4 regions of the Angustibacter aerolatus genome follow, and region 1 is predicted to be linked to each of the others. Evidence: predicted binding sites of a transcription regulator. Region 1 holds the regulator's gene; each other region holds the start of a gene.
The links. Region 1 encodes HrcA, which represses chaperone genes, less so after heat shock. Its sites were predicted from a motif close to GNTNGCACTCGGNNNNNCCGAGTGCNANC; they were not measured.
Positions count from the first base shown of each region.

Region 2: ACYVI6_RS18215 (FmdB family zinc ribbon protein) is a predicted target of HrcA. The motif match lies at 1,861-1,889, and genes of this name have one in related genera.
Region 3: groES (co-chaperone GroES) is a predicted target of HrcA. The motif match lies at 1,068-1,096, and genes of this name have one in related genera.
Region 4: groL (chaperonin GroEL) is a predicted target of HrcA. The motif match lies at 1,835-1,863, and genes of this name have one in related genera.

Region 1 is NZ_BAAHBM010000002.1:40,174-46,571, reverse strand. Features, by position in the region: gene ACYVI6_RS00920 (serine hydrolase domain-containing protein) at 1-300, opposite strand, end outside; gene ACYVI6_RS00915 (HIT domain-containing protein) at 297-689, opposite strand; gene ACYVI6_RS00910 (helix-turn-helix domain-containing protein) at 758-1,717, shown strand; gene ACYVI6_RS00905 (16S rRNA (uracil(1498)-N(3))-methyltransferase) at 1,734-2,477, opposite strand; gene dnaJ (molecular chaperone DnaJ) at 2,474-3,592, opposite strand; gene hrcA (heat-inducible transcriptional repressor HrcA) at 3,639-4,658, opposite strand; gene ACYVI6_RS00890 (LysR family transcriptional regulator) at 4,711-5,667, opposite strand; gene ACYVI6_RS00885 (DMT family transporter) at 5,717-6,398, shown strand, end outside.
Region 2 is NZ_BAAHBM010000150.1:73-3,782, reverse strand. Features, by position in the region: partial or broken gene ACYVI6_RS18225 (ATP-binding protein) at 1-1,463, opposite strand, end outside; gene ACYVI6_RS18220 (hypothetical protein) at 1,505-1,705, opposite strand; gene ACYVI6_RS18215 (FmdB family zinc ribbon protein) at 1,929-2,285, shown strand; gene ACYVI6_RS18210 (S-methyl-5'-thioadenosine phosphorylase) at 2,340-3,149, shown strand; partial or broken gene ACYVI6_RS18205 (SAF domain-containing protein) at 3,277-3,710, shown strand, end outside.
Region 3 is NZ_BAAHBM010000083.1:6,677-13,074, forward strand. Features, by position in the region: gene ACYVI6_RS15395 (THUMP-like domain-containing protein) at 1-1,031, opposite strand, end outside; gene groES (co-chaperone GroES) at 1,240-1,536, shown strand; gene groL (chaperonin GroEL) at 1,644-3,266, shown strand; gene ACYVI6_RS15410 (WhiB family transcriptional regulator) at 3,429-3,734, opposite strand; gene ACYVI6_RS15415 (MerR family transcriptional regulator) at 4,001-4,972, shown strand; gene ACYVI6_RS15420 (response regulator) at 5,150-5,761, shown strand; gene shbA (RNA polymerase sigma factor ShbA) at 5,864-6,398, shown strand, end outside.
Region 4 is NZ_BAAHBM010000070.1:2,338-8,735, forward strand. Features, by position in the region: gene groL (chaperonin GroEL) at 51-1,679, opposite strand; gene ACYVI6_RS14390 (hypothetical protein) at 1,879-2,346, shown strand; gene ACYVI6_RS14395 (LytR C-terminal domain-containing protein) at 2,336-2,932, opposite strand; gene ACYVI6_RS14400 (DUF3263 domain-containing protein) at 2,936-3,238, opposite strand; gene ACYVI6_RS14405 (transglycosylase family protein) at 3,423-4,106, opposite strand; cyclic di-AMP (ydaO/yuaA leader) riboswitch at 4,113-4,252, opposite strand; gene ACYVI6_RS14410 (TMEM175 family protein) at 4,439-5,083, shown strand; gene ACYVI6_RS14415 (uracil-DNA glycosylase) at 5,094-5,768, shown strand; gene ACYVI6_RS14420 (threonine/serine exporter family protein) at 5,889-6,398, opposite strand, start outside.

The DNA.
Region 1 (6,398 bases):
GTGGTCGCCGACCCGGTCGTCGAGGTCGAGCAGCCCGTCGTCGCGCGCCTGCAGCACCAGCGCCGCGGTGAACGTCTTGGTGATCGACCCCATCCGGTACTGGACGTCGGGGCCGGCGGCCAGCAGCGGCGGGTCGGCGAGGCCGTCGGGCCCGAGGTCGGCCGCGCCGGCGGCGACGTCGAGCTGCACCTCGCCGCGGCGCACCACCCGCACCACGACGGACGGCGCGCGCCACTCGCGCTGCGCCTCGAGCACCTTGCGCCGCAACGACTCCGCGTCGGGCAGCGGCGGCACGCTCACCCGGGCGGCCAGGTGAGATCGCGCCCGCCCAGCACGTGACCGTGCACGTGGAAGACGCTCTGGTGCGCGCTGGCCCCGTTGTTGAAGACCAGCCGGAAATCGCCCTGCGCCTCGTCCTGCGCGATGCGGGCGCCGAGCCGCACGACAGCGCCCAGCGCGTCGGGGTCGGCCACCGACAGGGCCGCGACGTCGCGGTGGTGCGCGCGCGGCACGACCAGCACGTGCAGCGGCGCCTGCGGGTCGAGGTCGCGGAACGCCACCGCCTGCTCGTCCTGGCCGACCACCTCGGCCGGGACGTCGCCGGAGACGATGCGGCAGAAGAGGCAGTCGGGGTCGCGCGGGCCCTCGGTGGACCGGTCGGCGGCGCCCTCGGGCGGGCTGAGCGTCATGCCGGCGAGGCTACAGACCGCAAGCAGGGTCAGGCACCCGCAGCCGTCGGCGGTGCAGGCTGGACGTCGTGGACGAGACGACGGGCGACAGCGGCCCCGACCGGCTGCGGGGCATCCTCGAGCTGGTCGAGCAGAGCCTCGACGAGCCGGAGCTGACCGGCGAGGAGCTGGCCGGGCGCGCGCACCTGTCGCGGTTCCACTTCGACCGGCTGGTGCGGGCCGCCCTCGGCGAACCGCCCGGCGCCTTCCGGCGGCGGCTGCTGCTCGAGCGCTCCGCCCACGTGCTGGCCCGCGGGGCCGGCACCGTCACCGACAGCGCCTGGGCGGCGGGCTACGGCTCGCCCGAGGCCTTCAGCCGGGCCTTCGCGCGAGCCTTCGGCGTGCCGCCGTCCGGCTACCGGGCGACCGGTCGCCGCGTGTACGACCTGCCCGCGGCGTCGGGCGTCCACTTCCACCCACCGGGCGGCCTGCGGCTGCCCAGCACCAGGAGGAGCACCGCCATGGACCTGCTGCAGCGCATGACCGACCACCACCTCTGGCTGGTCGGCGAGATCGTCGACCGCACCGCGCGGCTCGACGACGCCGTGCTCGACCGGCCGATCGAGCTGTCGGTCGAGGGCATCGACGAGCGACCGACGCTGCGCAGCGTCACGGCGCGGCTGGTCAGCCAGCTGGAGATGTGGGTGCGGGCCGTCGACGGCGGCGAGGGCATGCCGGCCGAGGGCGACACCTCGCCCGCCGGGCTGCGCGCGCGGCTGGCCGAGGTCGAGCCGGCGTTCCGCGAGCGGGTGGCGGCGCCGGCGCTGGACGGCCGCGCCGACGACACCTTCGTGGACGCGACCTGCGACCCGCCGGAGACCTTCACCTACGGCGGGGTGCTGGCGCACGTGCTGACGTTCTCCGCCGTCCGGCGCACGATGGCGATCGGCGCCCTGACCGACGAGGGCGTCGACGACCTCGGCGCGGGCGACCCGATGCGCTTCGTCGGCGGCTCGGGCGAGGACGCCAGCCGCATCACCCGCCGCTGACCCCGGCCCGGTTGGGTCAGGCCCAGCGGGTGCGCGCCGAGAGGACGGCGAGCGCGGCCGGGCCCGCGGTCGACGAACGCAGCACCTCGGGCCCGAGGCGGGCGGCGACCGCACCCGCGGCGACCAGCTCGTCGAGCTCGGACGGCGACACCCCGCCCTCGGGTCCGACCACCAGCAGCACCTCGCCGCGGGCCGGCAGGTCGAGCGCGGCCAGCGGGCGCTCGGCGTCCTCGTGCAGCACGACCGCGAGCGCCGCCTGCTCGAGCCGGGCGCGCAGCCCGCCGGCCGTCACCAGCTCGCCGACGACCGGCACCCGCGGGCGGCGCGACTGCTTGGCGGCGGCCCGCACCACCTGCTGCCACTTGCGGTGCGCCTTCGTGCCGCGGTCGCCCCGCCAGACGACCACCGAGCGGGCCGCCTGCCAGGGCAGCACCTCGTCGACGCCGAGCTCGGTGGCGGCCTCGACGGCCAGCTCGTCGCGGTCGCCCTTCGCGAGCGCCTGCACGAGCACCAGCCGCGGGTCGGGCTCGGGCACGTCGTCGAGCACGTCGACGCGCAGGTCGAGCACGCCGTCGTGCGCGGCGGTCACCGTGCAGCGGGCGACCAGCCCGCTGCCGTCGGCGACGTCGACCCGCTCGCCCGGGCCGATCCGCCGCACGGTCGCGGCGTGCCGGCCCTCGGGCCCGTCGAGCACGAGCGCCGCACCGACCGCCGCCTGCTGCAGCGACCCGGCGTCGAGCAGGAAGAGCGGGGCGCTCACGCGCGGCCGGAGAACGCGTCCCTGAGCTTGCCGAACAGGCCGCCGCCGTGGTTCTCGAGGCGGCCGTCGGGGCGCTCCTCGCCGCGCAGCGCCGCCAGCCGGCCGAGCAGGTCGCGCTGCTCGTCGTCGAGGCCGCGCGGCACCTGCACCTCGACGTGCACGATCAGGTCGCCGCGGCCGGTGCCGCGCAGGTGCGTGACGCCGAGGCCGCGCAGGGTGCGGGTCTGGCCGGGCTGGGTGCCGGGCTCGATGTCGAGCGGCTGGTCGCCGTCGAGGGTGTCGAGGTGCACGGTGGTGCCGAGCGCGGCCGCCGTCATGGGCAGCACGACGGTGGCGTGCAGGTCGTCGCCCTGGCGCACCAGCTGGCGGTGCTCGTTCACCACGATCTCGACGTACAGGTCGCCGGCGGGGCCGTTGCCGGCGCCCACCTCGCCCTCGCCGGCCAGCTGGATGCGGGTGCCGGTGTCGACGCCGGCGGGCACCCGGATGGTGAGGTTGCGGCGGCTGCGCACCCGGCCCTCGCCGGAGCACTGCACGCAGGGCTGGGCGATGACGGTGCCGAACCCCTGGCAGGTGGTGCACGGCCGGGTCGTCATGACGTTGCCGAGGAAGGAGCGCTGCACCTGCTCGATCTGCCCCCGGCCGTTGCAGACGTCGCAGCGCCGCGTGCCGGTGCCCGGCTGGGCGCCCTCGCCGCCGCAGGTCGGGCAGCCGACGGCGGTGTCCACGGCGATCTCGCGCTCGGTGCCGAACACCGCGTCGCGCAGGTCGACCTGCACCCGGATGAGCGCGTCCTGACCGCGCCGGCGCCGCGAGCGCGGGCCGCGCTCGGGGCCGCCCTGGCCGCCGAAGAAGGCGTCCATGATGTCGGTGAACGAGAAGCCCTGGCCGTTGCCGGCGAACCCGGGCAGCTGGTCGCCGCCGCGGTCGTACGCCGCACGCTTGCCCTGGTCGGACAGCACGTCGTACGCCTGGCTGACCTCCTTGAAGCGGTCCTCGGCCTCCGGACCCGCGACGTCCGGGTGCAGCTGGCGGGCCAGCTTGCGGTAGGCCTTCTTGATCTCCTCGGGCGTCGCGTCGCGCGAGACGCCCAGGGTCGCGTAGTGGTCGCTCAACGGTCCTCGTCTCAGGGGGTGGAGTCAGGTGCGGGGGTGGGAGCGGTCAGTCGTCGAGCACGCGGGACACGTACCGGGCGACCGCCCGGACGGTCGCGATGGTGGTCGGGTAGTCCATGCGGGTCGGGCCGAGCACGCCCAGCCCGCCGACGACCTCGGTGCCGCGGCCGTAGCCGCTGGTGACGACGGACGTCGTGCGCAGGCCCTCGTGGGTGTGCTCGCGGCCGATGCGGACGGCGACGGCGCTCGGGTCGTCGGACAGCTCGTTGAGCAGCCGCAGCAGCACGACCTGCTCCTCGAGCGCGTCGAGCACCGGGCCGATGGTGAGCGGGAAGTCGGGGCCGAAGCGGGTGAGGTTGTTCGCGCCGGCCAGCACCACGCGCTCCTCGCGCTCCTCGACCAGCGCACCCTCGAGCGCGCCGACGACCCGGCCGACGAGCGCGCGCTGGGTGCCGTCGAGCTGCTCGGGCAGGTCGCGCAGCCGGGCGGCGGCCTCGCTGAGCAGCAGCCCCGCCGACTCCGCGTTGACCCGCGCGCGGACGTCGGCGACCACGGCCTCGTCGAGCGCGTCGTCGACCTCGACGACCCGCTGCTCGACCCGGCCGGTGCCGGCGATGAGCACCACGAGCAGCCGCCGCTCGCCGACCGGCACCAGCTCGACGTGCCGCACCGTCGACCGCGTGAGCGAGGGGTACTGCACGACGGCGACCTGGTGGGTCAGCGACGCGAGCATGCGCACGGTGCGGTCGACGACGTCGTCGAGGTCGACGGCCCCGGCGAGGAAGCTGGCGATGGCCTGCCGCTCGACCGGGCTCATCGGCTTGACGGTGCTCAACCGGTCGACGAAGACCCGGTACCCGGCGTCCGTCGGCACCCGGCCGGCGCTGGTGTGCGGCTGGGCGATGAGACCCTCGTCCTCGAGCGCGGCCATGTCGTTGCGCACGGTGGCGCTGGAGACGCCGAGCTGGTGGCGGTCGACCAGCGCCTTCGAGCCGACCGGCTCGCGCGTCGCCACGTAGTCCTCGACGATCGCCCGCAGCACGGCGAGACGTCGCTCGTCGCTCACACCGCCCACCTGCCCCTCGTCGCCTGGCACTCGTCCTCGGTGAGTGCCAAGTCTACGTCGCCGCGAGCAGCTCCGCGGCGTCCGGGCGCGCTGCGGCGACGCGACGCAGCTCGCCCAGCACGGCGGCGGTCGCCGGCTCGGTCTGGGCACCGGCCCTGACCAGCGCGAACAGCGAGCGGGCGGCCGGCGCGCCGAGCACCGGGCAGACGACGAGCCCGGCCGGCCGCAGCGGCTGGGCCAGCCTCGGCACCAGCGCCACGCCGGCGCCCGCCGCCACGAGGGAGGCGGCGGCGTCCCAGTCGACCGTCGGGTGCCGGACGTCGGGTGTGAAGCCGGCCGCGGCGCACACCCCGAACGTGATCTGCGCGCACGCGGTGTCGCCCGCCGCCGACACCCACACCTCGTCGGCCAGCTCGGCCAGCCGGATGCCGGCCTCGTCGGCCAGCGGGTGACCGGCGGGCAGCACGACGTCGAGCACGTCGGTGAGCAGGTCGACGCGGTGGTAGCGGGGATCGTGCCGGGCGGGGGCGCCGCGGTGGTCGGCGGTGAGCACGACGTCGAGGTCGCCGGCGTCGAGCCGGGAGAACACGTCCGGCGGGTCGCACTCGACGACGCGGACGTCGAGCCCGGGCCGGTCGCGGCGCAGCGCGGCGTACGCGGGCGCGACCACCGAGGCGATGCCGGTCGACAGCGAGCCGACGCGCACCTCGCCGATGACGCCCTCCTGCCAGGCCGCGAGGTCGGCGCGGGCCCGCTCGAGCTGCTCCTGCACGAGCACCGCGTGCTGCAGCAGCACCTTGGCCTGCCCGGTGAGCCGCACCCCGCGCCCGTGCTTCTCCAGCAGCGGGGCGCCCACCTCGCGGCTTAGCCCGGCCAGCTGCTGCGACACCGCCGACGGCGTCAGGTGCAGCGCGGCCGCCGTCGCCGACACGGTGCCGCTGCGCTCGAGCTCGCGCAGCACCCGCAGCCGGCGCACGTCGATCGTGAAGTCGCGGCTGTTCGGTCTCATGAACGGATCGTAGATGGACTGAACGGTCGGCGACAGGGACCATCGAGGTGTGAGCCGCCGCGCAGCCTGGATCTTCGTCACCCTCGGGATCGCCTGGGGCATCCCCTACCTGCTGGTCAAGGTGGCGGTCGGCGAGCTGTCGCCCACCGAGCTGGTGCTCGCGCGCACCGCCCTGGGCGCCGCGCTGCTGCTGCCGGTCGCGCTCGGCCGCGGGCAGGTGCTGCCGGTGCTGCGCCGCTGGCGGCCGGTGCTGCTCTACGTGGTCGTCGAGATCGCGCTGCCGTGGGTCGCCCTGAACCACGCCGAGCAGACCCTGCCGAGCTCGACCACCGGCCTGCTCATCGCCGCCGTGCCGCTGGCCGGGCTGGCCGTGGCCTTCGTGACCGGCCGGGCCGAGCGCCTGGCCGCCGCGAACTGGGCCGGGCTGCTGCTCGGCCTGCTCGGCGTCGGTGCGCTGGTCGGCTTCGAGGTCGACGGCGGCGACGTGCCGGCCGTGCTCGCCCTGCTGGTCACCGTCGCCGGGTACGCCGTCGGCCCGGCGATCCTGGCCCGCGCCCTCGGCGACCTGCCCGGGCTCGGCGTGGTCGCGGTCTCGCTCACCGCCACCGCGCTCGCCTACGTGCCGGTGGTGCTGCTGGTCGACGGCGTGCCGCAGGGCCTGCCGTCCGGCCGGGTCGTCGCCTCGGTGGTCGTGCTCGCCGTGGTGTGCACCGCGGCGGCGTTCCTGCTGC
Region 2 (3,710 bases), on a different contig from region 1:
GTCAGCGCCAGCCGGTCGACGGGCTCGTCGCTCAGCAACGACGCCACCGCGGCACCGTGCAGCAGCCGCGCCCGGCGCAGCGGCTCGGCGTCGGCCGGCAGCGCGGTCAGGTGGTCGAGCACCAGCGACAGCGCGCGCACCGAGCGGCCCGCGGCCACCGCGGCGTCCATCGCGTGCAGCACGACGTCGGTCGGGTCGAGGCCGTCGACCACGACGTCGGCGCGCAGCTCCTCCAGCGCCACCTCGTACTGCTGCAGCGCCTCGTCGTAGCCCGCCACCCGCAGCGCCTCGTCGCCCGCCTGCACGCTGGCTCGCAGAGCGGTCACGTGGTCGTGGGCGGCGCGCGCGTGCCGGGCCAGCTCGGCCGCGACCCCCTCGAAGCGGCCGCTCGCCAGCGCCGACGCGTACGCCGCGTGCAGCCGCACCCGCTCGCCGGGCAGCAGGTCGTCGTACACGGCCTCGGCCAGCAGCGCGTGCCGGAACGCGTACCCGTCAGCCCCGTGCGGCACCAGCACGTTCGCGTCGACGGCGGCGGCGCACGCGGCGCCGAGCGGCACGTCGTCGAGCTCGGCCGTCGCCGCGAGCAGCCGGTGCGACACCCGGCGCCCGGCCACCGCGGCGGCCCGCACGACCTGGCGGGCGTCGTCCGGGAGGTGCTCGAACCGCGCGAGCAGCACGTCGGCGAGGTCGGCCGACACCAGGCGACCCCCTGCGTCGCCCGCGGCCACCAGCTCCTCGGCGAAGAACGCGTTGCCCTCGGCGCGGCTGACGATGCCCCGGACGGCCGGCTCGTCGAGCGGCGCGAGGGCGCCGACCAGGGTGCGCACCGCGTCGTCGTCGAGCGGGCGCAGCGGCAGCCGCACCACGCCGGGCAGCCGGGCCCACTGGGCGACGAGCGGCCGCAGCGGGTGCCGGCGGTGCAGGTCGTCGGTGCGGTACGACAGCACGAGCGTGGCCGCCGTGCCGCGGGTGAGCAGGAAGGTCACCAGCTCGCGGGTCGAGGGGTCGGCCCAGTGCGCGTCCTCGACGACGAGCAGCACCGGCCCGTCGTCCGCGAGCAGGGCCAGGCCGGCGTGCACCGCGGCGAACAGGTCGGCGCGGTCGACCGCGCCGTCGTCACCGGTCGCCCGGCGTCCGCGCACGAGCAGCGCGAGGGCCGGGTGCGCCTCGAGCAGCCGGTCGGCCGCAGCCGGCTCCTCGTGGGCGAGGCGGGTGAGCACCTCCGTGAGGGGCAGGTAGGGCAGCGCCTGCTCGGCGAGGTCGAGGCAGTGCCCGACGAGCACGCGCTGCCCGGCCTGCGCGGCGAGCGCCTGCAGCTCGCCGAGCAGCCGCGTCTTGCCCACCCCGGCGTCGCCGCCGAGCAGCACCGCGGACGCCGCGCCGTCGTCGCCGCGCACCCCGGTCAGCGCGGCGAGCTGGGCGAGGTCGTCGGAGCGCCCGACGAAGGGGGTGGACGGCGGCACCGGCCCATCATCGGGCAGGGCACCGACAGCCGTCAGCACGCTCACGCGGAGCGCGGCCGCGGGCGGGGCACGACGGTGCGCGACGGCGTGGGCGCGACGTCGTCGGCGTGCCGCAGCCGGCGGGTCAGGCCGGCGAGGCCGTGCAGGAGGGGGCGGCGGCGGGCGGCGCGGATGTCGTCGCGCACCCGGTCGGCGCGGAAGGCGGGGTCGTAGAGGACGATGCCGGTCTGCTGAGGAAGCACGGGGGCTCTCCTTCGGTGGTGGATCCGTCCGATCTGGACGTCGTCCACGCTCGTCGGCTGAGGTAGGGCGCCGCATCGGGCGGACGCCGTATCCCGCGCGGCGCGCTCGGGTGCCGGTGGCGCTGAGGTACCTGAGGCGGCCGCGTCGTCGTACACTTGGCACTCGAAGCCGTCGAGTGCCAGCGGGGCGCCCGGGCGGCCGTCGCACGGAGGTCCAGACCGGATGCCCACGTACCCCTACGCGTGCACGCAGTGCGGCCACCAGTTCGAGGTGGTCCAGGCGTTCACCGACGACGCGCTCACGACGTGCCCCGAGTGCTCGGGCCGGCTGCGCAAGGTCTTCGGCTCCGTCGGCGTGGTCTTCAAGGGCTCGGGGTTCTACCGCACCGACTCGCGCGGCTCCTCGAGCGCGGCCACCCCGGCGGGTGACGGCTCGTCGTCCTCGTCGTCCTCGTCGTCCTCGTCGGAGGGCGGCTCGTCCGACGGCGGGTCGAAGCCGGCCAAGGAGTCGTCGTCCACACCCCCCGCCGCGTCGTCCACCGGCAAGGGCTCCACGGGCGGTTCCACCTCCGCCGCCTGACGCGGCCTGTGGACGACGGGCCGTCCCGTCTGCGCGCCTGCCTAGGCTCGCCGCATGACCGACTCCCCCGCCCCCGTCGGCGTCATCGGCGGCTCCGGCTTCTACGCCTTCCTCGACGACGCCCGCGAGGTGCGCCCCACCACGCCGTTCGGTGACCCGAGCGACGCCGTGACCCTCGGCGAGGTCGGTGGCCGGCCGGTCGCCTTCCTGCCGCGGCACGGGCGCGACCACCGCTTCGCGCCGCACCAGGTGCCCTACCGGGCGAACCTGTGGGCGCTGCGCTCGCTCGGCGTCCGGCAGGTCGTCGCGCCGTGCGCCGTGGGATCGCTGCGCCCCGAGCTCGGGCCGGGCACCCTCGTCGTGCCCGACCAGGTCGTCGACCGCACCTGGGGCCGGCCGCACACCGTCTACGAGCGGCCGCCCGTCGTGCACGTGTCGTTCGCCGACCCCTACTGCCCGCGCGGCCGCGCCACGGTCGGCCGCGCGGCGGGCGACCTCGGCACGACGGTGGTGGACGGCGGCACCCTGGTGGTCGTCAACGGCCCGCGGTTCTCCACCCGCGCCGAGTCGCAGTGGCACGCCGCCCAGGGCTGGTCGGTCGTCGGCATGACCGGCGTGCCCGAGGCCTCGATCGCCCGCGAGCTCGCCATGTGCTGCACCAGCATCGCGCTGGTCACCGACCACGACGCCGGCGTCGAGGGCGGCGAGGCCGTCACCCACGACGAGGTGCTGCGCGTGTTCGGCGACAACATCGAGCGGCTGAAGACGCTGCTGCACAGCGTGATCCCTGCCCTGCCGACCGACGACGACTGCCCGTGCCAGCACGCCCTCGACGGCCTGCCGCTGCCCTTCGAGCTGCCGTGACCGGGTCGGTCACCAGGTCGATCGCCGGTCCGGTCGCCGAGCCGGTCGCCGGACCGGTCTCCGGCGCAGGGCTCGGCGACGTCGTCCAGGTCGCGGGCCGTCGTCCATCGCGGCGGGAGCGGCAGCCGTGACGGCCGCCGAGCGTGCGGGAGGCGTCGCCGGGTGGACGGCGCGGGCGCGGCCGGCGCGCGGCCCCGGGTGGGCGCCGCTGCGTCGCCGTCGCCCCGGCCGGCGCAGGCTGCTGGCCGCCGCGCTGCTCGCCGTGACCGCGGCCGCTGTGGTGCGGGCCGCCGCGCCCGTGCAGGACCCCGGTGTGCCGGTGCTCGTCGCTGCACACGACCTGCCGGCCGGCGCAGCGCTCGCCGAGGGCGACGTGCAGACCGTGCACCGCCCCGCCGACGGACTCCCCTCGGGTGCGCTGCGCAGGGCGGCCGAGGCGGTGGGTCGTCCGGTGACCGGGCCGGTGCGGGCGGGCGAGGTGCTGACCGACGTCCGGCTGCTCGGGCCGGGCCTGGTGCAACCGGCGCTGCTGAGCGCCGACGGCGGCGCGCAGGTCGCGGC
Region 3 (6,398 bases), on a different contig from region 1:
ACGTGGAAGGGCAGCACGTCGTCGACGGCGTACGAGTGCACGAACGGCCGGACGTCGCGCCCGGCCGGCGCGTCGGTCGTGACGTAGGCGATGGTCGGGTCGAGCAGCCGCCCGCCCAGGCGCTGCGCGACCTCCGGGACCAGGCCCGCCTGGACGACGGCGCCGTCGGGCTCGTGCAGGAACGCGCCGGGCGCCCCGACGTCGGGCCGGCCGGTGCGGGCGGGGTCGGCCAGCAGCTCGTGCACCGAGCCGGCGCCGTCGAGCAGCAGCGCCGAGCGGGCGACGCCCTCGCGGGCGAGCGGGCCGCACCACAGGGCGCACTCGACGAGCTCGCCCCCGACCGACACCCACTGCGCCTCGGCGCCCTCGGGCAGGTGGCGGTGCGCGATGCCGGGCGCGAGCTTGGCGCCGGTGGCGGGGAAGCGGCGGGCGACGTCGAGCACGAACGACAGGGGCGGCGACGCGGCCTCGGGGTCGACGGTGCGCCGGCTGCCCGAGCTGCTGACGGTGCGCCGTGCCGGGTCGAACCACACGCCGTCGCCCGGCTGCAGCATCGCGTCGAGGTCGAGCTCGGTGACGTCGTGGCAGCGCACCTCGACGTCCGGGAAGTGGCGCAGGTTCATGGTGGCCAGCGCCGCCGTCAGCTCGTCGCGGTCGACCGCCAGCACCGCCCGGTCGAGGCCGGCGAAGGCCATCGCGTCGGAGCCCAGGCCGCAGCCGAGGTCGGCGACCCGCTCGCACCCGGCGGCCACGTAGCGCCGGGCGTGGTGGGCGGCGACCGAGAGCCGGGTCGCCTGCTCGAGGCCGTCCGGCGTCAACAGCATGTCGGCGGCGAAGGGCCCGAGCTTGCCCGCGGCCCGCGCGCGCAGCCGCGACTGGGTGAGGGCCGCGGCGACCAGGGCGGGGTCGTGGCCCTCGGCGCGCAGCCGCTCGCCGAGCGCCATCGCCTGCTGCTCGTCGTACGGCGGCAGCCCGGCCAGCAGCGCCCACCCCTCGGAGGTGAGCAGGGCCCGCATGCCGGTCAGATCCACCCCCAGATCGTGCCAGGTGGGCGGGTGTCCACCGGCACTGGCACTCAGGTTGACCGAGTGCTAACCGACGGCCTAGATTCGGTGTTGGCACTCTCACCTCGAGTGTGCCAACCGGCAGCACCGGCTCGACCCCCGCGACGGCGGGCCGAGGCTGCCCCGCACACGTCCAGCACGCACCTCTCGACTACCCGAAGGGGGAGGCCAGCAAGTGTCTGTCTCCATCAAGCCGCTCGAGGACCGCATCGTGGTCCAGGCCGTCGAGGCCGAGACGACCACCGCCTCCGGCCTGGTCATCCCGGACACCGCGAAGGAGAAGCCCCAGGAGGGCAAGGTCCTCGCGATCGGTCCGGGTCGCATCGACGACAAGGGCAACCGCGTCCCGCTCGACGTCCAGGTCGGCGACAAGGTCATCTACAGCAAGTACGGCGGCACCGAGGTCAAGTACTCGGGCGAGGAGTACCTCATCCTCTCCGCCCGCGACGTCCTCGCGGTCGTCGAGGCCTGAGCCTCCGCCCCCACCACGGGGGCACACGTCCCGCCCCGGCGGCCCGGTCCACCGGTGCATGCCGGGGCGGTCCGCATTCCACGGCTACGAAAGGCACGACACCAGCAATGGCCAAGTCCCTGGAGTTCAACGACTCCGCCCGCAAGTCCCTCGAGCGCGGCGTCAACGCCCTCGCCGACGCCGTCAAGGTCACGCTCGGCCCCAAGGGCCGCAACGTCGTCATCAACAAGAACTGGGGCGCGCCGACGATCACGAACGACGGCGTCACCATCGCCCGCGAGATCGAGCTCGAGGACCCCTACGAGAACCTCGGCGCGCAGCTGGCCAAGGAGGTCGCCACCAAGACGAACGACGTCGCGGGTGACGGCACCACCACCGCGACCGTCCTCGCCCAGGCCCTGGTGAAGGAGGGCCTGCGCAACGTGACCGCCGGCGCCGCGCCGTCCGCCCTGAACCGCGGCATCGCCGCGGCCGTCGACGCCGTCAACGACGCGCTGCTCGAGGCCGCCCGCGAGGTCGAGGGCAAGGAGGAGATCTCCCAGGTCGCCGCCATCTCCGCGCAGGACCCGATCATCGGCGAGCTGCTCGCCGACGCGTTCGACAAGGTCGGCAAGGACGGCGTCATCACCGTCGAGGAGTCCTCCTCGACCGCGATGGAGCTCGACTTCACCGAGGGCATGCAGTTCGACAAGGGCTACCTGTCGCCGTACTTCGTGACCGACCCCGAGCGCATGGAGGCCGTGCTCGAGGACGCCTACGTGCTCGTGCACCAGGCCAAGATCAGCTCGCTGCAGGACTTCCTGCCGCTGCTGGAGAAGGTCGTGAAGACCGGCAAGCCGCTGTTCGTGGTGGCCGAGGACGTCGACGGCGAGGCGCTGTCGACCATCGTCGTGAACAAGATCCGCGGCACCTTCAACGCCGTCGCGGTGAAGGCCCCCGGCTTCGGCGACCGTCGCAAGGCCATGCTCGGCGACATCGCGACCCTCACCGGCGCGCAGGTCGTCAGCGAGGAGGTCGGCCTCGGCCTGGCGCAGGTCGAGCTCGAGCACCTGGGCACCGCCCGCCGCGTCGTGGTCAGCAAGGACGACACCACGATCATCGACGGTGCCGGCGACTCCGCGGCCGTGGCCGGTCGCGTCGCGCAGCTGCGCGCCGAGATCGAGCGCACCGACAGCGACTGGGACCGCGAGAAGCTGCAGGAGCGCCTGGCCAAGCTGGCCGGCGGCGTCTGCGTGGTGCGCGTCGGCGCCCACACCGAGGTCGAGCTCAAGGAGAAGAAGCACCGCATCGAGGACGCCGTCTCCGCGACGCGCGCCGCGATCGAGGAGGGCATCGTCAGCGGTGGCGGTGCCGCGCTGATCCAGGCCGTCTCGGTGCTCGAGGGTGACCTCGGCCGCACCGGCGACGAGGCGACCGGCGTGGCGATCGTGCGCCGTGCCGCCGCCGAGCCGCTGCGCTGGATCGCCGAGAACGCCGGCCTCGAGGGCTACGTCGTGGTCGACAAGGTCAAGGGCCTCGAGCGCGGCCACGGCCTGAACGCCGCCACCGGCGAGTACGTCGACCTCATCAAGGCCGGCGTCATCGACCCGGTCAAGGTGACCCGCAACGCCCTGCGCAACGCGGCCTCGATCGCGTCGATGGTGCTCACCACCGACACGCTCGTCGTCGAGAAGAAGGTCGACGAGGACGACTCGGCCGCCACGGGCCACGGCCACGGGCACGGCCACTGAGCACACCGCTCCGCACGCACCACCGCGACGGCGTCCGTCCCCCACGGGGCGGGCGCCGTCCGCGCGTCCGGGGGCCGGGCGCCGTGCGACCGGCCCGGCACAGCGAAGCGGCCCGCCCCCCGAGGGGGACGGGCCGCTGGGACGCCGGGCTGTGTCGCTGGTTCAGATCGCTGCCGAGAAGCCGTCGCGCTGTTTGGCGACCGCGTAGTGCTGCTCGCGCTCGTCCTCGGTCATGCCGCCCCACACGCCGTAGGGCTCCCGCACCTGCAGCGCGTGGCTGCGGCACTGCTGCATCACCGGGCAGCCGGCGCACACGGCCTTGGCCGCCTCGTCACGACGGCGACGCGTCGGGCCGCGCTCGCCCTCGGGGTGGAAGAAGATGGTGGGGTCGGCGCGACGGCACGCGCCGTCGTACTGCCACTCCCAGAGGTCGGCGACGGGACCGGGGAGGCGGGAGATCTCAGCCATGGCGTGCTCCTTCGAAGCTCTGCAACGTTCTTGGCCGACTCGATCCGCTCTCTGAACCCGTCCGGCGCGCTTTGATGAACGTACAACCGCGCCAGACATAGTTCAAGCCCCTCGTTGAAACGATTCACGACGCGTTCACCTCGGGGTGTCCGCATGTGCTTGCAACGCTTCGCGGCGCGCTTTGCGGCGACTCACCGGCCTGACCGGGTCCGCCCGATCGCGCCGATCGACTGGCGGCGCGGTTTGGGCGCGGTCATAGTGGACGTGTGAGCGACCAGGACCTGGAGCCGGAGCAGCGGTCTGGCGCTGCGCCGACCCTCACGGTCGCCGCGGTGGCCCGACGTCTGGGTGTCGCCCCCGCGACGCTGCGGACGTGGGCGCGGCGCTACGGTCTCGGCCCCACCAGCCACACCGCCGGCTCGCACCGCCGGTATACCAGCGAGGACTTCGCCCGGCTGGCGATCATGCGCCGCCTCACCCACGAGGGCGTCTCGCCCGCCGAGGCCGCTCGGATGGCGATCGAGGACCCCGACCCGCAGCCGGACGACGGCCCGCGCCGCAGCGGTCCGCTCGGCCTGGTGCACGACGACGACGAGTTCGGCGACGACCTTCGCCGACCGGTGCGGCTGCCGGAGTCGGCGCCCGCCGTGCGCGGCCTGGCTCGCGCCGCGATGGCGCTCGACGCCAACGGCATCACCGAGGTGCTGCGCCGGCAGGTGCGCGCCGACGGCGTCGTCGCCACCTGGGACACCCTCTGCGTGCCGGTGCTCATCGGGCTCGGCGAGCGCTTCGCAGCCACCGGCGAGGGCGTCGAGGCCGAGCACCTGTTCAGCGAGTGCGTCATGGGGGTGCTGCGCGCCACCAGCGACCGGCTCACCCAGCCGCGCAACACCGCGCCCATCCTGCTGGCCTGCCTCGACGAGGAGCAGCACAGCCTGCCCCTGCACGCCGTCGCGGCGGCGCTCGCCGAGCGCGGCATCGCCGCCCGACAGCTCGGCATGCGGGTACCGACCGTCGCGCTGTCGGCGGCCATCCGCCGCACCGGCCCGGCCGCCGTCCTGCTCTTCGCCGCGATGCCCGTGGTGTCGGCCGACGACCTGCGGGTGCTGACCCGCGTGCGGCCCTCGCCGCGCATCCTGGTCGGCGGCAACGGCTGGCCGCTCGACGTGCCGCCCTCCGTGCAGCGCGTCGGCTCCATCGGCCACGCGGTGTCCGCGCTCGCCGACGCCGTCGTCTGACCGCGCCGCACCGCCCGGCGTCCGGCCGCCGTCCGAGCCCGTCGCCCGCCGCCCGGAGCGCGTCACGACCGCGCCGACACCCGCGTGCGTTCCCTTCAGCCCCACCTCCCTGCTGCCGATGCATGACCTGTTGGTGGAGCAGCCGCGCACCCGCGGCGACGGAGGGAACCACAGAGCATGTCGACGGTGATGGTGTGCGACGACTCGCCCCTGGCGCGCGAGACGATGCGTCGCAACGTGGCCACGGTGCCCGGTGTGACGCGGGTGCTGGCTGCTGCGAGCGGTGAGGAGGCGCTCGCGCGCTGGCCCGTGGAGCGCCCGTCGCTGGTGCTGATGGACGTGCGCATGCCCGGTCTCGGTGGCACCGAGTCGGCCCGCCGGCTGCTCGCCCTGCACCCCGAGGCCAACGTGATCATGGTGACCGTCGCCGAGGACGCCGACGGCGTGGCCCGCGCGGTCACCGCCGGCGCGCGCGGCTACGTCGTCAAGGACGCCTCCCGCGAGGAGCTCGCCGCCACCGTCGTGCAGTCGCTCACCGACGCGCAGGGCCGACGTGCCCCCGCCGCGGCCGGCGCGCCGTCCGGCGGTGCCGCCCCCACGCTCACCGAGCGCGAGCTGCAGGTCATGAACGGCATGAGCCGCGGTCGCTCCAACGCCGAGATCGGCAAGGAGCTGTACCTGTCCGAGGACACCGTCAAGACCCACGCCCGCCGGCTCTTCCGCAAGCTCGGTGCCGCCGACCGCGCGCAGGCCGTGGCCGTCGGCTTCCGCTGGGGCCTCGTCCGCTGACGCCAGGTGGACGACCAGGCGCCTCCCGACGGCTCGGCTACCGTGGAGACGATGCGTGAGGACGCCCGAGGCACGTCGGTAACGCGGCCCGACCCTGCCGCGATGTCGCAGGTGGAGCCCGTCGACCTGCGGGCGCTGGCCGCGAGGGCGGTCCAGGACGACGCCGGGGCGACCGAGCAGCTGCTGGTGCGGGTGCGGGCCCTGGTGCACCGCTACGCGCGGGCCCGGCTCGGACGCTTCGCCGGAGCGCACGACGCCGCGGACGACGCCGCGCAGGAGGCCTGCATCGCCGTGATGACCGCGCTGCCCCGGTACCGCGACGAGGGCCTGCCCTTCGAGGCCTTCGTGTACCGCATCGCCGCCAACAAGGTCGCCGACGTGCAGCGGTCGGCGGCCCGGCGCCCGGTGCCGACCGACGAGGTGCCCGACGGGGTTGACCCGGCGCTCGGGCCCGAGGACGTCGCGCTCGCCGGTGCCGACGCCGAGCGCGCCCGCGCGCTGCTCGCGCTGCTGCCCGAGGTGCAGCGGGAGATCGTGGTGCTGCGCGTGGCGCTCGGCTGGTCGGCCGACGAGACCGGGCAGGCGCTCGGCATGACGCCCGGCGCCGTGCGCGTCGCCCAGCACCGCGCGCTGCAGC
Region 4 (6,398 bases), on a different contig from region 1:
CCACCGAGGTGGGACGCCGCCCGTCGGCGAGCGTGCGGGTCAGGCGTGGATCAGAAGTCCATGCCGCCCATGCCGCCGTCGCCACCCGGAGCGGCCGGGGCGGCCTTCTCCGGCTTGTCGGCGATGACGGCCTCGGTGGTGAGGAAGAGCGCCGCGATGGAGGCGGCGTTCTGCAGCGCCGAGCGGGTGACCTTGGCCGGGTCGATGATGCCGGCGGCCAGCAGGTCGACGTACTCGCCGGTCGCGGCGTTGAGGCCGTGACCCGCAGGCAGCGTGCTGACCTTCTCCGCCACGACGCCGCCCTCGAGGCCGGCGTTGATCGCGATCTGCTTCAGCGGAGCGGACGCCGCGACCTTGACGATGTTCGCGCCGGTCGCCTCGTCGCCCTCGACCTGCAGGTCGGCGAACGCCTTCGTGGTGGCCTGCAGCAGGGCCACGCCGCCACCGGCGACGATGCCCTCCTCGACGGCCGCCTTGGCGTTGCGCACGGCGTCCTCGATGCGGTGCTTGCGCTCCTTGAGCTCGACCTCGGTCGCCGCGCCGGCCTTGATGACGGCGACGCCGCCGGCCAGCTTGGCGAGGCGCTCCTGGAGCTTCTCGCGGTCGTAGTCCGAGTCGCTGTTCTCGATCTCGTTGCGGATCTGCTTCACCCGGCCGGCGATGGCCTCGGTGTCACCGGCGCCGTCGACGATCGTGGTCTCGTCCTTGGTGATGACGACCTTGCGGGCGCGGCCGAGCAGGTCGAGACCGGCGGTCTCGAGCGAGAGGCCGACCTCCTCGCTGATGACCTGGCCGCCGGCGAGGATCGCGATGTCGCCGAGCATGGCCTTGCGGCGGTCGCCGAAGCCGGGGGCCTTGACGGCGACCGACTTGAAGGTGCCGCGGATCTTGTTCACGACCAGGGTCGACAGGGCCTCGCCCTCGACGTCCTCGGCGATGATCACCAGGGGCTTGCCGGACTGCATGACCTTCTCGAGCAGCGGCAGCAGGTCCTTGACGGTCGAGATCTTGGAGTTGACCACGAGGATGTACGGGTCCTCGAGCTCGGTCTCCATGCGCTCGGGGTCGGTCACGAAGTAGGCCGAGATGTAGCCCTTGTCGAAGCGCATGCCCTCGGTGAGCTCGAGCTCGAGCCCGAAGGTGTTGCTCTCCTCGACCGTGATCACGCCCTCCTTGCCGACCTTGTCCATCGCCTCGGCGATGAGCTCGCCGATCTGCGGGTCGGCGGCGGAGATGGACGCGGTGGAGGCGATCTCCTCCTTCGTCTCGATCTCCTTGGCCATCGAGAGCAGCTCGTTGCTGACGGCCTCGACGGCCTTCTCGATGCCGCGCTTCAGCGCCATCGGGTTCGCACCGGCTGCCACGTTGCGCAGGCCCTCGCGCACGAGCGCCTGGGCGAGCACGGTCGCCGTGGTGGTGCCGTCGCCGGCGACGTCGTCGGTCTTCTTGGCGACCTCCTTGACGAGCTCCGCACCGATCTTCTCGTACGGGTCGTCGAGCTCGATCTCCTTGGCGATGCTCACGCCGTCGTTGGTGATCGTGGGGGCGCCCCACTTCTTCTCCAGGACGACGTTGCGGCCCTTGGGGCCGAGCGTGACGCGCACGGCGTCCGCGAGCACGTTCATGCCGCGCTCGAGACCGCGCCGGGCCTCCTCGTCGAAGGCGATGATCTTGGCCATGCTTGGGGTTCCTCCCGTGATCGGGTGGTGCTGACCGGCAGGTGCCCGCGACGGACGAACCCCTCGGGTGCGCTCTGGTCACGCTCCCGGCGGGGCCCTCACCTGACGACCGAGGTTCGGGTGGCACTCTCGTGTCGCGAGTGCCAGGTCCAATGATTAGCACTCGACCCCACCGAGTGCAAATGGCTACGGTCGACCGGTGGACGAGCGACGGCGCCGGCTGGTGAACGCCCTGACGCTCGCCACACCCCTCGGCCGGCTGCTCGCGCGGCGGGCCGGTGCCGTGCTGACCCGGGGCCCGCGCGGCGTCCTGGTGGCGGCGCCGTACACGGCCCGGTTCCCCGCGCCGCGCGCGCCCGCCGTCACGATCGGCGACGTCGTGCTGCTGCTGCTCGACGACGCGTCGCTGGCCCGCCGGCCGGCGCTGCTGCACCACGAGGCGCGGCACGCCGAGCAGTGGGCGCGCTGGGCCGGGCTGCTCGGCTTCCCGCTCGCGTACGGGCTCGCGTCCGCGTGGTCGTGGCTGCGGGTCGGCGACGCGGCGTGCGCCAACCGCTTCGAGGTGGGCGCCGGGCTGCACGACGGCGGCTACCTGCGCGCGGGCGAGCTGCCACCACCACCCCGCCGGCTGCGGCGCCCGGGGCCGCCGCGACGGGTCAGCCGCTGAAGTCGGCGCCCAGCACGACGGTGAGACCGGCGGTGCCGAACTGCGACGACGGCTGCACCCGCACCGACCGGCCGAGGTCGGCGGCCACCGCGCGGGCGGTGGCCTCGAGGTCGCCCGGGTAGTAGACGGTCGTGGGCGGCGTGGCCTGCCGGTAGTTGCCGGTGGCGGAGACCGCCCAGCCGGCCGTGCGCAGGGTGGCGGCGGCCTTCGCGGCCAGCCCGGCCGTGCGCGTCGAGTTCAGTACCGACACCCTGGCCGACCGGTCGACCGCCGCCGAGCTGGTCGAGCTGCTCGAGCTGCTGGCCGGCGTGCTGGACGCCGGGGTGCTCGGGGCGGGCGCGCTGGTGACGGGTGCGCTCGTGACCGGCGTCGTGGCCGGGGTGGTGGTGCGGGTCGTGGTCACGGGCTTCGTGGTCGCGCTCGCGGTCGGGGTGTCGTCACCGACGTCGCCACCGCCCAGCAGGCCGCCCACGGCGACGAGCAGGGCCACCACCGCGGCGACGGCGAGGGCGAGCGGCACGAGCACCGCGAGGGGGCTGCGGCGGGGGCGGTGCGCGCCGGTTCGGGCGCGGCTCGGGTCGGACACGCCCTAGGGCTGCAGGCCGAGCCGGCGGGCCGAGCGGGCCCGCTGACGGGAGGCGCGCATGCGGCGCAGCCGCTTCACCAGCATCGGGTCGAAGGCGAGCGCGTCCGGGCGGTCGATGAGCGCGTTCAGCACCTGGTAGTACCGGGTGGCCGACATGTCGAACAGCTCGCGCACGGCCTGCTCCTTGGCGCCGGCGTACTTCCACCACTGGCGCTCGAAGGCGAGGATCTCGCGGTCGCGCTCCGACAGGTCGCTGTCGCCGCCGCCGACGGTCTCGGCGGGCGACGGGCTGTGCGCGGCGTCCATGGGTCCTCCTAGCAGGGTGCTCCGTCGGCCAGGGTAGACCGCGAACCACACGGGTGTCATTCTCCCGCGCGTCGCCGCCCGCCCGGGAGCCGGCCGCGCCCGGAGACGACGGAGCCGGGCCGGCGTCGTCGCCGGCCCGGCTCCGGGCTCACGGTGGTGCAGGTGGTGCAGGTGGTGCGGTCGGTCAGCGGGGCAGCACGAGCTTCTGGCCGACGTAGATGCGGTTGGGGCTCGACAGGTGCGAGCGGTTGGCCTTGTAGACGGCCTTCCAGCCACCGCGCACGTGCTTGCGAGCGGCGATGCGGCTCAGCGTGTCGCCCGACCGCACGGTGTAGCGCGCCGCCTTGTGGGTCGCCGCCTTCTTGGCCTTCTTGCGGGCCGTGTGCGACGACGACTTCTTCGTCGTCGAGTGCTTGGCCTTCTTCTTCTTCAGGGCCTTGCGGGCGTGGCTGCGGCTCGGCTCGGCGTCGCCGCGCTTGTCGGACCCGTCGAGGCCGAGCTTGCGCGAGCAGGCGGGCCAGGCGCCCCAGCCCTGCTCGTCGAGCACCTTCTCGGCGATGCGGATCTGCTCGAGGCGGCTGGCCTTGTGGGCGTTGCCGGCGTACTTGCGGCCGCCGAACGCCTTCCAGGTGCCGGACGAGAACTGCACGCCGCCGTAGTAGCCGTTGCCGGTGTTGATGCCCCAGTTGCCGCCGCTCTCGCAGTTCGCGAGGCGGTCCCAGGTGCGGCCGGTGGCGGCCTGGGCGGGGTTCGCGACCGCGATCGGGGCGGCGACGACGGCGCCGGTGGCGGCGAGGCCGAGGGCGACGCGGGCGGGACGGTTCGGGGTGGACGGCGCACGGTGGCGGCCGTTGTAGGGCATGGACATGCCGGGTGCCTCTCACGTCGCGCCTGCGAGGTCAGCTGTCGGGTTCGGGACGTGAGTTCCCGGCCACGTGAGTGGCTCCACCCCGAGGCCGCCTGAGCGGCCGAGGAACCTGTGGGTCCCCCGCTGCCACCCGTCGGACTGCTCGTGGTGCCGACGGCTCGCCCGGGTGGCACTCGGCGCTGGCGGGACGTCGGTCGTCGCGTGCGCGACCAGCCGAGGGTACGTGCTCCCGACCCCGGGAGTCGAGCCACAGGGAGTCACACCCGGGAGCACAGCGTGCGCACGGATCGGTGGACGTCACCCGGTCGGCCCACCTGCCTAGGGTCTGCGGTGTGCGCACCGACCGCGGGCTCGACCGCTTCGTGACGTTCCTCGACGCCGTCGTCGCCATCGCGCTGACGCTGCTCGTGCTGCCGCTCGTCGACGTCGCCGCCGAGGCTCGCGAGGCCGACAGCCTGCTCGACGTGCTGAGCGACCACCTGCCCGAGCTCGGCTCGTTCCTGCTCAGCTTCGCCGTCATCTCGCGGATGTGGCTGGCGCACCACCGGCTCTTCGAGTGGGTCGGCCGCTACGACCGCAGCTTCCTCGCGGCGAACCTGGTCTGGGTGTTCGTGATCGTCGTGCTGCCGTTCCCGACGGCGCTCATCCCGACGCTGGACGCGGACCGCAGCGGCCTGGCCGCCTTCTACATCGGCAGCATCCTGCTGGCGCTGGTCGCCGAGTCGTGGACGGCCGTCCACCTCGTGCGCACCCCCGACCTGCAGCGCGTGGTGCCCGACCCCACGGCCGAGCCCGACGTCCCGCTGACGGCGCTGCGCGACGGCACGGTGATCTCCACCGCGTGGGTCGCCGTCGGCCTGGTGCTGGTGCTGCTGGTGCCGGCCGCGTCGTACCGGCCGCTGCTCCTGCTGCTGCTCAGCGGGCCGACCGAGCGGCTGCTGACCGTGCTGCGCCGACGGCGCGCACGCGCCGCGTAGGGTCGCCGCCGTGCCGATCGCGCCGCTCACCGAGCTCGTCGACCCCGGGTGGGCCCGCGCCCTGGCGCCCGTCGCGGACGTCGTCGCCGGGCTGCTCGAGCAGCTGGCCCGCGACGAGGCCGGCCCCGGCTACCTGCCCGCCCCCGAGCACGTGCTGCGCGCGTTCCACCGCCCGTTCGCCGACGTCCGCGTGCTGCTCGTCGGGCAGGACCCGTACCCGACGCCCGGTCACCCGGTCGGGCTGTCGTTCTCGGTGGCGCCCGGCGTCCGGCCGCTGCCGCGCAGCCTGGTGAACGTGTACCGCGAGCTGGCCGACGACGTCGGCTGCCCGGCGTCCGCCGACGGCGACCTGTCGGCGTGGAGCGACCAGGGGGTGCTGCTGCTGAACCGGGTGCTCACCGTCGAGCCCGGCGCGTCCGGCAGCCACCGCGGCCGCGGCTGGGAGGCGGTCACCGAGCAGGCGATCCGGGCCCTCGTCGCCCGCGGCGGCCCGCTCGTCGCCGTCCTGTGGGGTCGCGACGCGCGCTCGCTCGGCCCGCTGCTCGGCGACGTCCCGCGGGTCGAGAGCGCGCACCCGAGCCCGCTGTCGGCGCGCTCGGGCTTCTTCGGCTCCCGCCCGTTCTCGAAGGTGAACGCGCTGCTGGCCGAGCAGGGCGCGCCGCCGATCGACTGGTGCCTGTCCTAGGCCGAGGCCTCCTGCGGCTGCCGCGCCGTCCGATGGGTGTGCACGCCCATCGGACGGTGCGCGAGCCGACTTCACGTGGCGCGCGCACCAGCGGGCGGGGGGGGCACGCGGGGAAGCGGGTCAGCGGGCGGCGTTGCGGGCGCGGGCTGCGGCGCGGCGGGCCATGACGCCCCGGTCGACCGGGGCGGCCACCAGGTCGCCGAGGACGACGCCGCCGCCGATCGCGAGCGCCGTGGTCAGGGCGGCGAGCAGGGTCTGGACGCCGGCGGTCGAGCCGGCGGCGACCTCGCTCATGCCGCGGAAGATGGTGCGGCCGGGCAGCAGGGCCGACAGGGCGGGGACGGCGACGACGAGCGAGGGCGCGCGCAGCCGCTGGCCGATCACCCGGGCCAGCGCGCCCGCGACCGCAGCCGCGCAGGCGGTGGCCACGGTGGTGCCGGCCAGACCGAGCGAGCGCAGCACGTCGACCACCAGGAAGCTGCCGACGCCGGTGACCGCGACCGGCAGCAGGTGCGAGACGCGGCCGCGGTTCGCGACGCTGGTGGCGAGGGCGGCGACGCCGGCGGCGAGGGCCCGGGTCACGACGTCGAGCGCGCTGGTGCCGGCGGCGTCGACCGAGAGCGTCAGGTC